DNA from 3 places in the Embleya sp. NPDC055664 genome. Region 2 is predicted to be linked to each of the others. Evidence: riboswitches for the same ligand, from Rfam matches in the RefSeq annotation. Region 2 holds a riboswitch; each other region holds the start of a gene.

What was found. A riboswitch is a leader RNA that binds a small molecule or an ion and turns the genes downstream of it on or off. The one in region 2 is predicted to bind cyclic di-AMP.
Region 1: another riboswitch for cyclic di-AMP. It lies ahead of ACWGR4_RS09320 (transglycosylase family protein); the one in region 2 lies ahead of ACWGR4_RS29560 (transglycosylase family protein).
Region 3: another riboswitch for cyclic di-AMP. It lies ahead of ACWGR4_RS25455 (NlpC/P60 family protein); the one in region 2 lies ahead of ACWGR4_RS29560 (transglycosylase family protein).

The regions. Positions count from the first base shown of each region.
Region 1 covers NZ_JBSHGZ010000004.1:338,152-342,636, forward strand. The annotation lists gene ACWGR4_RS09310 (carotenoid oxygenase family protein) at 1-859, shown strand, start outside; gene ACWGR4_RS09315 (coiled-coil domain-containing protein) at 947-1,696, shown strand; gene ACWGR4_RS09320 (transglycosylase family protein) at 1,856-2,476, opposite strand; cyclic di-AMP (ydaO/yuaA leader) riboswitch at 2,582-2,744, opposite strand; gene ACWGR4_RS09325 (EthD family reductase) at 2,966-3,301, opposite strand; gene ACWGR4_RS09330 (phosphoenolpyruvate hydrolase family protein) at 3,378-4,241, opposite strand; gene ACWGR4_RS09335 (Tm-1-like ATP-binding domain-containing protein) at 4,243-4,485, opposite strand, start outside.
Region 2 covers NZ_JBSHGZ010000022.1:38,250-42,734, forward strand. The annotation lists gene ACWGR4_RS29555 (PIG-L family deacetylase) at 1-417, shown strand, start outside; gene ACWGR4_RS29560 (transglycosylase family protein) at 626-1,975, opposite strand; cyclic di-AMP (ydaO/yuaA leader) riboswitch at 1,978-2,162, opposite strand; gene galE (UDP-glucose 4-epimerase GalE) at 2,721-3,689, opposite strand; gene ACWGR4_RS29570 (cell wall-binding repeat-containing protein) at 3,836-4,485, opposite strand, start outside.
Region 3 covers NZ_JBSHGZ010000016.1:178,795-183,279, forward strand. The annotation lists gene ACWGR4_RS25445 (TMEM165/GDT1 family protein) at 290-874, shown strand; gene ACWGR4_RS25450 (DNA-binding protein) at 887-1,363, opposite strand; cyclic di-AMP (ydaO/yuaA leader) riboswitch at 1,807-1,963, shown strand; gene ACWGR4_RS25455 (NlpC/P60 family protein) at 1,970-2,932, shown strand; gene ACWGR4_RS25460 (methyltransferase) at 3,110-4,485, opposite strand, start outside.

The sequences.
Region 1 (4,485 bases), on a different contig from region 2:
GTATCTGACGTACCACGTCGCGTCACCCCGGGGGCGGATCATCCGCAGCGAGGTGATCTGCGGCGCGGGACCCTCGCTGATGCACGACTTCGGGCTGACGCGACGCCATGTGGTCTGGCTCGACCTGCCGGTGGTGTTCAACCCGGCCGAGTCCTCCGGTGTGCCCTACCGCTGGAGCGAGTCCTACGCGCCCCGGATCGGCGTGATGCCGCGCACCGGCCCGGCCGTGCCGACCTGGTTCGAGGTGTCGCCGGGGATGGTGCTGCATGTGGCCAACGCGTACGAGGACGCGCGCGGTCGGATCGTGCTGGAGGCACCGAGGTTCGATCGGGCCGCGTGGGAGACGAGTTGGCGGTGGTGGGTGGGTGCGCCCGGCTACCCCGAGTCACCCGTGGTCGGCGCGATCTCGCACCGATGGATCCTGGACCCGGCCTCGGGCGTCGCGGGCGAGCAGGCACTGGACTCGCTGGTCGTCGAGTTCCCCACGATCGACGCCCGCGCGGTGGGCCGGCCGCACCGATTCGGCTACGCGTCGGCCTTTCCCGGGGCGGGGCTGCGCGAGTACGCGATCGTCAAGTACGACCGGGTGAGCGGGGAGCGGTGGATCGCCGGACAGGGGCGCGACCGTATGCCCGGCGAGGCGGTGTTCGTGCCGGCCGAGGGCGGCACCGCCGAGGACGACGGCTACCTGCTCACCGTGGTCAGTGATCTGGCCCGGAATGCCTCGGAGTTGCTGGTACTGGACGCGCGCAGGATCACCGCGCCGCCGATGGCGGCCGTCGAATTGCCGCGCCGGGTGCCGGCCGGGATCCACGGTTCGTGGATCCCCGACCCCGACGGATCGGTTGCCGACGGCTGAACCCGATCACGGTGATCTCCGTGCTCTACAGTCCGAGCAGCGTGCTCGGGTGGGCCGGGCGCCGGGTGGGGTGGGAGTGCGATTCGGGTGGGTGCGACCAGGCTGCTTGCGGTTCTGCTGTTCGTCGGCACGACGGCGTTGGGCATCGTGCTGTACTTCGTCGAGGACACGTCACTGGCGGATCTGCTCTCGCTCGGGGCGGGGGCGGTGTGTCTGTTCTGGCTGATCCTGGTGCTCACCGCGCCGTGGAACCTGTACTTCCGGGCCCAGCGGGTGATCACGGAGATCGCGATCAGCCGGGAGCGGGGCCTGGCGGTACCGGAAGGGCGTGACGTCGAGGCCCGGCGGATCGCCCGCCGACTGCTCTACGGCGCGATCGGCGCACACGTGCTCTCCGCCGCCGTGATCGCGCTGATCACCTGGATCTCCGGTGGCGTGGTGGGCTATTGGTTCGCCGGGTTCTACCTGCTCAGCACCCTGTTTCGACCCGGTCAGGCGTATGCGGAGCACCTGTCCCAGCGGCTGCGCACCATGCTGCGCGAGGTGACCCACCCCCGCGACGACGTGCTCGCGGTCAGCCAGGACGTCACGGCCCTCAAGGCCAAGGTCGAGGCCCTGGAGACCCGCACCAAGGAGTTGCTGGAGAGCATCGAGCAGCTCAAGGAGACGACGGTCTTCGGGGCGGCCGACACCACCAAGCGCTTCCAGGAGGCGGACCGCAAGGTGGACGCCCTCGGCCGCCGCTTCGAGGACACCATCAGCCAGTTGACGGACAACCAGGAAGTCATCTCCGGCATCAAGGCGTTCCTGCGGCTATTGCGCACCGAGCAGAGCTGACCGGGCCGTTCGGCCTACTCGCGTCCGGTGCTCACCGCCAACGCCATCGCGCGCATGTCCGGATCGGGATGGGCGCGTGCAACGGCCCGGCCGGGCCTGGTCGAACGCGCGTGGGCCCCGCCGAATGTCTCGGCGGGGCCCACGTGGTGAGGGTATGGATCAGACGGCGAGCTTGGTGCCCACGGCGATCACGTTCGGGTTGTCGCCGAGGACGCCGGCGTTGGCCGTGTGCAGGGCCTTGTAGCCGCCCTTGACACCGAACTTGGCCGCGATCGCGGACAGCGTGTCACCGGACTTGACGGTGTAGGTGCCGGAGCCCGACGCCCGCTCGGTCGCGGCCGACTTCGGCGCGTCCTGCTTGGCGACGTCCTGCTTGGGCTGCACGTTGAGCTTCGGCGCGTTGCCGGTCGCGGGCTTGGCCTCGGACGTCGGCGCGGCCTTCGGCTCGACCGAGGACTTGGTCTTGCCGGTGGTCGAGGACTCGGCCGTGGCGTTGGCGTCGCCGCCCTTGCCCAGACCGGCCTTCACGGAGCAGACCGGCCAGGCGCCGGGGCCCTGGCTCGCCAGGACCCGCTCGGCGACGGCGATCTGCTGCGCCTTGGAGGCCTGCGCGGCACTGGCCGCGTACTGGCTGCCGCCGAACGCGTTCCAGGTGCTCGGGGTGAACTGCAGACCGCCGGAGAAGCCGTTGCCCGTGTTGATGCCCCAGTTTCCGGTGCTCTCGCACTGGGCGACCGCGTCCCAGGTGGACGAAGTCGCGGCGTTCGCGCTGCCCGCCATGCCCACGAGGGGAAGGACGAGACCCGCACCTGCGGCGACGGCGATGCCGGCGCGACGGCCACGAGAGAGCGAACGAACCGGAGCGGTGATGGCACGGAAGGTCATTGATTACCTCGTCGGGCGCCTACGAAGTTAGCTGTCGGGTTCGGACGATTGGCCCGGCCTCGCCTGTCACAGGCATGGCTTCACCCCAGGCATCGGCAGTGCCGATGTCGGCTCACTTGGTTCCCCCGCTCCTGCCGCCAGTCGATATCGACTGCTTCCCTCGGACGGCGGCAGGATTCGGCGTACCGCCCGGGGAGTCCGCTTGTGCGAACAACCACGAAGCTACGCACCGGTTCGCCGGGTTGGCAAACATTTCGGGTGGTTTGTGACGTCCCCCATAGGGAGGAATAACACCTATTTGCCCGATTTGTCGCCGTCTTTGCAGGTCACGGCTCCGGCGTACACGGTGCGCGGCCGCGTGGTCACGCGTGCGTCAACGACGGGCTATTCCGTCGCGGGCAGCTCTACCGGAACCACTACCCGCTCCTCGTCCCAGAGGAACGTCGCGCCGCCGGTCGCGAAATTGGGCACATCGGCCACCGTGGCCCGCCCCTCGGGCGAATCCAGCACCGCCTCGAGTTCCGCGCGCGAGGGCGCGTACAGCGCGACCACCAGGTAATAGGGCGGCTTCGCACCGGACGGATCCGGTTCGCACTTGCCGATGGTCCAGCCGGTCAGTCCCGGCATGGTGCGGGCCAGCGGGACGTGCTTGTCCCAGTAATAGGAATCGAACGCCGCCGGGTCTTCGGGGTGGCCGTAGAGCACGGTCAACTTGTACATGCCGGGTCCTCACGCTCGTGGTTGTCGGACGGACGGACGTGCGCGTGCGCCACGCATCTACTGCCGGGCGCGTTGGTTACGGATGTGCCGGAGTGTCGCCCGCCGTGGCGGTGCCCCCACTCGGGGTGATGCTCTTGAACGCCCGCGCCTGCTCGGTGATGGCCACCTCGGTCGGCAGGCGCTCCATGCTGGAGGCGCCGAAGAAGCCGACCACGCCGGTGGTGTGGGCCAGGACGTACGCCGCGTCCTCGGGTTCGGCGATCGGCCCGCCGTGGCACAGCACCAGCACGTCGGGGTTGACCTCCGCCGCCGCGTCGCGCATCTCCTGCACCCGCTCCACCGCCTGGTCGAGGGTGACCGCGGTGGTCGCGCCGATGCTGCCCTTGGTGGTCAGCCCCAGGTGCGGGACCAGCACGTCGGCGCCGGCCGCCGCCATCGCGCGGGCCTGCTCGGGATCGAAGACGTACGGCGCCGTGAGCAGGCCGCGCTCCGCCGCCAGCCGGATCATCTCCACCTCCAGGTCGTAGCCCATCCCGGTCTCCTCCAGGTTCTGCCGGAAGACACCGTCGAACAGGCCGACCGTCGGGAAGTTCTGCACTCCCGCGAAGCCCATGGCCGCGAGTTGGTCCAGGAAGTGCGGCATGATCCGGAACGGATCGGTGCCGCACACCCCCGCGAGGACCGGGGTACTGCGCACCACCGGCAGCACCTCGCCCGCCATCTCCACCACGATCGCGTTGGCGTCGCCGTACGGCAGCAGTCCCGCCAACGAACCCCGGCCGGCCATGCGATAGCGGCCCGAGTTGTAGATGATGATCAGGTCCACACCCCCGGCCTCGGCGCACTTGGCGGACAATCCGGTGCCCGCGCCCGCGCCGATCACGACGCCGCCCTGCTCGACCGTCGTGCGCAGTCGGCCCCGCGCCTCGCGTCCGTTCATCTCAGTCCACGTGTCCCTTCGTGATCAATTCGTGCAATCGATCCGCCGCCGCCTTGGCGAACGCCGGATCGTTGATGTCCGTCGCGACCTCGCGCACCTCGACGGCGGTCCCGTCGAGGCCGGCGCGCAGCGCGTCGAACAACGCCGTATCGGCGTCGGAATCGTAGAAGGGTCCGCCCTCGACGTCGATCGCGGAGACTCCGCGCAGCGGCAGGTACAGCGCGGTGGGCCCGGTCGCGTCGAT
Region 2 (4,485 bases):
GTGGTCGGCGACCGGCCCGGCCCGCCGCGCACGATCGCGGCGGATCACCCGGTCGGGCCGCCCGCCGCGTCGGTGGGCGCCGACGGCCGGGTCACGGTCGGCTACCGGCGGGCCGGGACGGCGGAGATCGCGGGCACGACCGAGGCCGGTCCCGACACGTGGGTGCCCACGGCCACGCGCACGGCCGGGGCCGGCTACGAGCCGCTGTGGCAACTGCCCCGCCCCGACGGCACGCTGCTCACCTCGACCCGGGACGCCGAGGGCCGCCCGGTGGTGCTCGGCGCGACCCCCACGCCGCTCGTGCTCGACGACCGCCCGACCCCGAACGGCCCGACCACCACCCTCGACGGCGCGGGCCGACCGCTCGCCCTGTGGCTCGACCCGACCGCCACCCTTCACACGGCCCGCCTGCCCTGAACCCCCGGCACCCCAACCCCCGCGCCTGAACCCCCGGCACCCGAACCTCGGCGCCGGAGTCGTCCTACGCCCCGGGACTGCCATCCACCCGCCCCGCGCGTCCCCCTGCCCCCGCCGCCGCCCGCCCCGCGCCCGCGCGGCCCGCACACGCGAACGGCGGGCGCCCCCCGAAGGGGACGCCCGCCGTTCGGCGCGGGAGTGTGGTGGATCAGACGTTCACGCCGTGGCTGCGCAGCCACGTCATCGGGTTGACCGCGGAGCCGTAGTTCGGCGTGGTGCGGACCTCGAAGTGCAGGTGCGGGCCGGTGACGTTGCCGGTCGCGCCGGAGAGCGCGATCTTCTGGCCGGTCTGCACCTTCATCCCGGCCTTGACCGAGATCGAGGACAGGTGCGCGTACTGGGTGTACTTGCCGTCCGCGTGCCGGATCACGACCTCGTTGCCGTACGCGCCGCCCCAGCCGGCCGAGACGACCGTGCCGGAGGTGACCGCGCGCACCGTGGTGCCGGTCGAGACGGCGAAGTCCTGGCCGGTGTGGTGGCCGCTGGACCAGCGCGACCCGCCCGAGCCGAAGCTCGCGGTCAAGGTGGCGCCGGAGACCGGGGCGACATACGAACCGGAGGCCTGCTCGGAGCCCTTGGCCGGGGAGTCGGCCTTGGTGCTCTCGGTCTTGACCGTGGTCTTCGGCGCGGCGGCCGGCTTGACCTCGGTCTTGGCCTCGGCCTTGGGCGTCTCCGCCTTCGGCGCCTCGGCCTTGGGCTCGTCCTTGGTTTCGGTCTTGGTCTCGGCGGCCGGCGCGGCCTTGCCGTCGACCTTCAGCTGCTGGCCCGGGAAGATCAGGTCCGGGTTCTCGCCGACCACGCTCTTGTTGGCCTCGTACAGCTTCGGCCAACCGCCGGGCACGTTCCGGGCGTTCGCGATCTGCGACAGCGTGTCGCCGGCGACCACGACGTAGGAGTCGCCGGCCGCGTCCGTCTTGGCGGTCGTCGCGGCCTTGGGCGCCTCGGTCTTGGGAGTCTCGTCCTTGGGCGCCTCGGTCTTCGGCGCCTCGCTCTTGACCTCGATCTTCGGCTTGGCGGTCTCGGTCTTCGGCGCCGGCTTGGCGCTCTCCGTCTTCGGGGCCGTCTTCGGCGCGGTCTTGCCGCCCGCCGAGCCCGTGTCGAGGTCCGGAGCGGCACCGCCGCGGGTCAGGCCCGCCTTGACCGAGCAGACCGGCCAGGCGCCGGGGCCCTGGCTCTTGAGCACCTTCTCGGCGATCGCGATCTGCTGGCTCTTGGTCGCCTGGTCGGCGCGGGCGGCGTACTGCGAGCCGCCGAACTCGTTCCAGGTGCTCTGGGTGAACTGGAGGCCGCCGTAGAAGCCATTACCGGTGTTGATCTTCCAGTTGCCCGTGCTCTCGCACTGGGCGACCTTGTCCCAGGTGCTCACGGACGCGGCCTGAGCCGTGCCCGCCCCGATGATCGGCATGGCGACGCCGACACCGGCGACGCCGGCCGCGGCGATCAGACGCGTGGTCCTGCTGGTGCTGCGACGGCGATGACGCCCGGTTCCGGACAGCATGGCTGGATCCTCTCCCACGCCTACGAGGTGAGCTGTCGGATTCGGGCCGGAGATCGATAGCCCGGCCACGTCCCGAAGAACGTGGCTTCACCCCAAGCCGTTCACGGCCGCCGACCGTCTCGATCGGTGCCGTGTGCGGCGGTTCACCTGTGGTTCCCCCGCTCCTGTCGTGTGGTGCTCGTCAGCCTCCCGAACGGCCGGCGACAGGATTCGGCGTACCGGCGATCGGGGTCCGTGTGGGATACGGACGGATCGAACGCTAAGCAGGCCCCGCCGAAGATCACAAGTCTGTGTCGGATAGAAGCCGATTATCCGTTTTGCGGTTGAGCGCAATGTAGATGATCCCTTACGGAAAGGACCGTAGTTGGCGTTCCGTGGTGGATTCGGCCGGATCGGGTGACAAGGAACCTTGATCGAGCCTCATATGGATCACCCGGGAATGATCACCGAAGTCCCGTTCGTCACAGGCGCATCGCGCGTCTCGGGCCCGGAATCGCGCCGTTACCCATCGGCGCACCCGTCTGCACCCGGAGCCGGAGTGATTCGGCCCACAGGACAAAAGCCCCAAGTCCGATTCATCCCGGCGCACTTCACCCCACGCACTCCCCGCGACGCCGACTCGCCGGCCGGCGTCGCATCGAGGCGTTCGGAGCACACGAAAGCACTCGGGGTGATTCGGGAGCACAGGATGCGCGGCACACGTTCGGCCGGCCCGGCGTTCACCACGTGGCGCGTCCCGCGCCCGTCACCCGCGCCGCGCCCGCCACCCGGTCCACGCGCTCTCCACCATGTCGGAGACGTCCAGGCGAGCCTTCCAGCCCAGTTCGGCCGCGATCCGCTCGGCGCTCGCGACCACCCGGGCCGGGTCGCCGGCGCGCCGGGGCAGCGTCTGGGGCGCGAACTCGCGCAAACCGGTGACCTCGCGGATGAGTTCGACCATCTCGCGGACCGAGGTGCCCCGACCGCGGCCGACGTTGAGCACCAGGCGGGTGTCCGGGTCGGCGGCGAGCCGGCGGGCGGCGGCCACGTGCGCCTCGGCCAGGTCCACCACGTGGATGAAGTCGCGCACACAGGTGCCGTCGGGGGTGTCGTAGTCGTCCCCGTAGATCACCGGTGCGCGGCCGGCCGTCAACTTCTCCAGCACCATCGGCACGAGGTTGGACACACCCGCGTCCGCGAGCTCCGGCGCGCCGGCGCCCGCGACGTTGAAGTAGCGCAGGCAGGCGTAGGAGATCCCGTGCGCCCGCGCGGTGGCCGCGATCAGCCACTCGCCGACCAGCTTGCTCTCGCCGTACGGGTTGATCGGCAGACACGGGGTGTCCTCGTCGACCAGGTCCACGTCGGGCATGCCGTACACGGCGGCGCTGGAGGAGAACACGATCCGGGGCACCTCGGCCGCGACCATCGCCGCGAGCAGCGTGCGCAGACCCTCCACGTTCTCCTCGTAGTAGTAGAGGGGACGCGCGACCGACTCGGGCACCCGCTTCTTGCCCGCGATGTGCACCACGCCGTCGAAGATGTGCGCGCCGAACAGCTCGTCGAGCAGCGCCCGGTCCAGCACGGAGCCGATCACCACCGGGATCGTGTCCGGCACCAGCTCGCGGACCCCGGAGGAGAGGTCGTCGACCACGACGACCTCGTCCCCGGCCGCGACGAGCCCGCGTACGACATGCGTTCCGATGTATCCGGCACCGCCGGTGACAAGCCACTTCATGTCGAGACCCTAACCGGATGGACCGCTTCGGGGGCGTTTCGCCCGTGCCTCACCGCCGCCGGGACGGGCCGAGGGCCCCCGACGGGACATGTCGTGTCCCGCCGAGGGCCCTCGGTGTGTCGCGGTGTTGCCGTGGTGTCGTGCGGTCAGCGCTTGGTGTGCCGCTCGACGTCCGAACCGGCCTGCGGACCGGTGCCGCTCGCCGGGCCGTTCACGGCCGGGCTGCCGGGCTTGTCCGCCGGCGCGGCGCGCAGCGCCTTGCCCGCGGGCGGCTCGACGCCGTTGTACATCGGTACGTAGGTGTACTGACCGGGGAGCCCGATCTGGTTGCCGGCCTGGTCCACGATCGGCGCGTTGAGCGCCGACTCGCCGCCGACCAGGACCACGGAGGAGAGCGAGGCGCCGTTGTCGTAGAGGTACCAGGAGCTGGCCGGAGCCAGGCTGTCCTCGTCGGTGAGCAGGATGGGGCCGAGCCCGGCCATCATCGCGCCGCCGGTGAGGGCGTCCTGCCAGGTCATGGTGGTGGCCAGACCCACGGTGCGCGGGGCGGCGAACCAGAACCGGCCGAGCTTGGCCGCGGTGTCGGCCGCGGTGTTCCCGGCGACCGCGTAGTACTCCGCGCCGTCCGGCCAGGACGGCAGGTTCGCCGACAGCAGCGCGCGGTCGGCCGGCCCGCCGACGGTGATCACGTTCGTGGTGGCGGGGTTGATCGCGTTCAGGTAGGACTCGGTCACGGCGGGCATGTTGTCGCCCGCGCTGTAGACGACCACGCTGTCCTTGGTGCCGCCGGCCGCGG
Region 3 (4,485 bases), on a different contig from region 2:
GCCGGCCCCGGGCCGACGCGGCGATGCTCGGGCGGGTCGTACGCATGCGGTAAGGTCACAGACCAGCGAAGGGGAGTAGCCCCGCGAACCGGTCGTCGACATGCTGGAGCCCTCGGGTTCCCGGTGGCCGGGCCCGATCATCACGGGTGGGCGAGACCTTCGGCCAGGCAACGACGCGTCCGCGAATCTCGCGGACGCACCCCGTCGTGCCGGGCCGAGTGGTCCTCCAATCCGCCGAGCGGCGCTTCGTGAAGACCCGGGGCCCGGCTCTCGCAGAAAGCCACCCGGAATGCACCTCGACCTCCTGGCGATCCTGACCGCCTTCGGGCTGATCTTCCTCGCCGAGCTACCGGACAAGACCATGTTCGCGTCGCTCGCCATGGGCACCCGCATGCGCCCGCTCTACGTCTGGTTCGGTACCTCGACCGCGTTCGCCGTGCACGTCGCGCTCGCCGTGGGCGCGGGCGGTCTGCTCGGGCTGCTCCCCGGTTGGATCGTCAAGCTCGTCTCCGCGGCGCTCTTCGGCTTCGGCGCGTTCATGCTGCTGCGCGGTGGCGCCGACGACGAGGACGCGGACGGCGGCGGTGCGCGGATCACCGGGTTCCGGGCGGTGTTCTCGACCGCCTTCATGGCCGTGTTCATCAGCGAGTGGGGCGACCTGACCCAGATCACCACCGCCAACCTGGCCGCCACCAACGGCACCTGGTCCACCGCGATCGGCTCGGTCGCGGCGCTGATGTCGGTGTCCGCGCTGGCGCTGCTCGCCGGGCGGTTCATCGCCAAGCGCATGCCGTTGCAGACCGTGCAGCGGATCGGCGGGGTGTGCATGCTCGGCCTGGCGATCTGGTCCCTGGTCGAGGTCTTCGCGGGTTGACCCGGCGGGCGTTCAGGCCCGGGCGGCCGGGTCGTCCTCCGACTCGGGGGTGGTGCGGCCGAGCAGGCGTTCGTAGCGCTGGCGGGCCGCCTGCGGGGTGCCCAGGCCCAGGCCGAAGGCGATCTCCTGCCAGGTCATCTCGCGCCCCCGGGCCATCCGGAGCAGCCCCGCCTCCAGGTCGTCCATCTCGCCCCGGGCCATCGGGATCAGGCTCAGCGCGGCGGTGATGTCGGCGTGGTCGACCGCCGGCTCGCCGTCGGCGGGCTGCGCGATACCGCTGAGCAGGAACGACACCAGCCGGATCGCCTCGTGCGGGCCGAGCATGTACGGATGCACCTGCCGCGCGCGCTGCTCGTCGGTGGCCGCGTGCCGCTCGGCGATCCGGAACAGGGATGCGTGTACCCGCCGGGCCCGCGCCTGTTCGGGGTCGGGCGGGCTGAAGGGATCGTGGGATTCGGGGGTCGCGGGCATGTCCGGAGTCGAAGGCATGGTCACAGCATGCCGAGACACACGGATCGATGTCAACAGATCATGTCGCATGATTCGTGTTGAACAACTTGTTCACATGGTGCCGGGGCGTGGGGGCGCGGTGCGGCCGGCCCGATGCCCGGAATGTGATGTAGCCCGCATGGATAAAACGGACATAAATTATATAGCCGACTTCGGGTTGCAATTCATTTCCGGTGACCGGTGACGGATCTCGACTATTTTCCGTTACCGCTCCGTCACGCCACTCTCCGAGATATGCCCTCGTCATCGCGGGTGCTTCCGACCGAAGCCGGCCGAGATGTCGCCTTTATTCCGCCTTTACACTCCGGGCAAACTCTGCGATTCGGTTGTGATCTCCCCATCGCATTGCCTACCTTTCTCGCCGATTCACCTTTCGGGTGAACCCTGCCGCCGGTACGCCGAATCCCGTCGCCGGCAGCGGGATGTCTACAGCGAAGAATCCGACGGGAGCGGGGGAACCAGGTGAATCGCCGTGGCCGGGATCGTTCCGGTGACGGCTAGGGGTGAAGTCGCGTGAAGCGACCGGGCTGCTCCAGTCCGAATCCGACAGCTCACCTCGTAGGCGACAGGAGAGGACCCCATTTCATGCTGTCCGCAAACGCTCGCCACCGAGCCGCCCGCCCCGCCAACGTCCGCCGCTTCGTCGCGGCGGTGGGCATCGCCGGCATGGGAGCCGTCATCCCGGTCGCCGGCGCCGGTGCGGCCCACGCGCAGGTCCCCACCACCGACCAGGCCCCCACCGGCGCCTCCGCCGTGCTGTCGGCCACGCCGACCGCCGCGGTCGACAGTGCCCCGGTCCAGGCCGAGGTCGCCGCGCCCGCGGCCGCCACGGCCGCGGAGAAGGCCCGCTACCTGGTCCAGGCCGGTGACACGCTGTCCCAGCTCGCGCTGACCAACAAGGTCTCCGGCGGCTGGCAGAGCCTGTACCAGCTCAACCGCGACGTGCTCCTGTCCGGCCCGGACCTGATCGAGATCGGCCAGACCCTGCGGCTGACCGGCTCGGCGCCCGCGCAGCCCAAGGCGGAGGCCCCGGCCAAGCCGAGCATCCAGGTCCAGCCGAAGACCACGGTCACCGGCAAGACCGCGCCGAAGCCGACGAGCAAGCCGTCGGTCGACGTCGCCGCCAAGCCCGCCGCCAAGCCCGCCACAGGTGGCTCGAAGGGCAACCAGGCGCCCACCGGCGGTTCCTCGAACGCGTCGAGCAAGGCCCTTCAGGCCGTCGCCTTCGCCAAGGCGCAGGTCGGCAAGCCGTACGTGTACGGCGCCACCGGCCCGAACGCGTACGACTGCTCGGGTCTGGTCCAGGCCGCGTACAAGGCGGCGGGCATCTCGCTGCCGCGCGTGACCAACGACCAGTTCGCCGCCGACCCGCACGTGTCGATCGCCAACCTGCAGCCCGGCGACCTGGTGTTCTTCTACTCGGGCATCAGCCACGTCGGCATCTACATCGGCGACGGCAAGATGGTGCACGCCGCCAACTCGCGCAAGCCGGTGGAGATCGCCTCGATCAACACCATGCCGATCGCCGGCGCGACCCGCCCGAACTGATCGCGCGGCCCGGCCGCGGCGGCGCCCGGGTGACCATCGCACAGCGGTGGCAGTGACAGCAGTGGCTCTGCGCCGTGCCCCCGACCGTGGTCGGGGGCACGGCGCCGCCGCATGTCCGGTGCCCACGTGTGCCCGGTGCCCGCACGTGTGCCCGGTGTCTACGTGCGCGTCCGGTGCCTACTCCTGCGTGGGGCGCGGTCGCGCGGTGAGTACCGCCATGTCCAGCGGCAGCGGTCGCAGGTCGAGCAGTTCGAAGCCGCCCTCGGCCAGCAACGCGCGGTACTCCGCCACCGTGCGCTCGCGGCCTCGGGCGTTGGTCATCATCTGGATGTCGAAGCGCAGCGGCAACACCGATTCGCCCGCCTCGACGATCGGCCGTTCGACGATCGCCAGGCGTGCGTCGACCGGCATCGCCCGGGCCAGGGCCCGCAACACGACCAGGCACTCGGCGTCCGCCCAGTCGTGCAGGATCCGGGCCAGCAGGTACACGTCTCCGCCGCCGGGCAGCGGATCGACGAAGAAGTCGCCGACCACCAGGTCGCACCGGTCCTTGGCGGCCGATGCGGCGAGCAACTCCCGGGCGGCGTCGACCACATGCCCCCGCTCGAAGAGCACCCCGCGTGCGGTCGGATGCTCGCGCAACACGCGTAGCAGCAACTCCCCGTCGCCGCCCCCGACATCGACCACCGTCGCGGCCGGCGGCAGATCCAGGGCGGCCGGCACCGCGTCGAAGACGATCGTGCCGAACGCCATCGCCTCCCGAAACAGCCGGGCGTCGTCCGGGTGTTCCGCGAAATATTCGAACGACTCGCGGCCGTGCACCCGGGTGAACGCGTCCTCGCCGGTGCGCACCGTGTGCTCCAGCCCGAGATACGACGTGAAGAACAGACCGCTGTACAGGTCCGCCAACGCGGCCAACGATCCGTCCCGATCGGTGCGCAGCAGCGCACCGCGCTCGGTGAGCCGATAGTGCCCGTCCGCCTCGGCCCGGAACACCCCGTGCCCGGCCAGCAGGCGCAACAGCCGCCCCAGGCGGTCCGGTTCGGCGCCCGCCTCCTCGGCCAGCGCGGCCACCGACCGGGACCCGTCGCCGAGGTGGTCGGCCAGGCCCAGCCGCGCCGCGACACCGATCGCCTGGGTCACCCACGCGCCGGTGACCAGGTGCAACATCTCCCGGATCGGGTCCTCGCCCGGCGGATCCTCGTGCACCGGCGAACCGACTCGACCGGCCGCCGGGTTCGGAGCCGCATGGCGCCGCAGTACCTCGGGATACGAACCGGTGGCCAGGATCTCCAGGCGGCGCGGCCAGCGGTCCGAGGCCGGTTCGCCGGTGCTGCGGAAGTACAGCACGAAGGTGTCCTCGTGCGGATTGAAGCCGCCGCCGTCCCGCAGTACCTCGTCCCGGGACACCAGCAGGTCGTGCAGATCCAGGAGGGTGACCGGGGTCGGCTCGACCACGCGGAAGGCGAAGTGTGTCTCGCCGTTGCGGGCGCGCTCCTCGGCCCGTAGTCGGGCGAAGTCGGCTCCCGGGACCGGTGCCACGGCGAACAGTT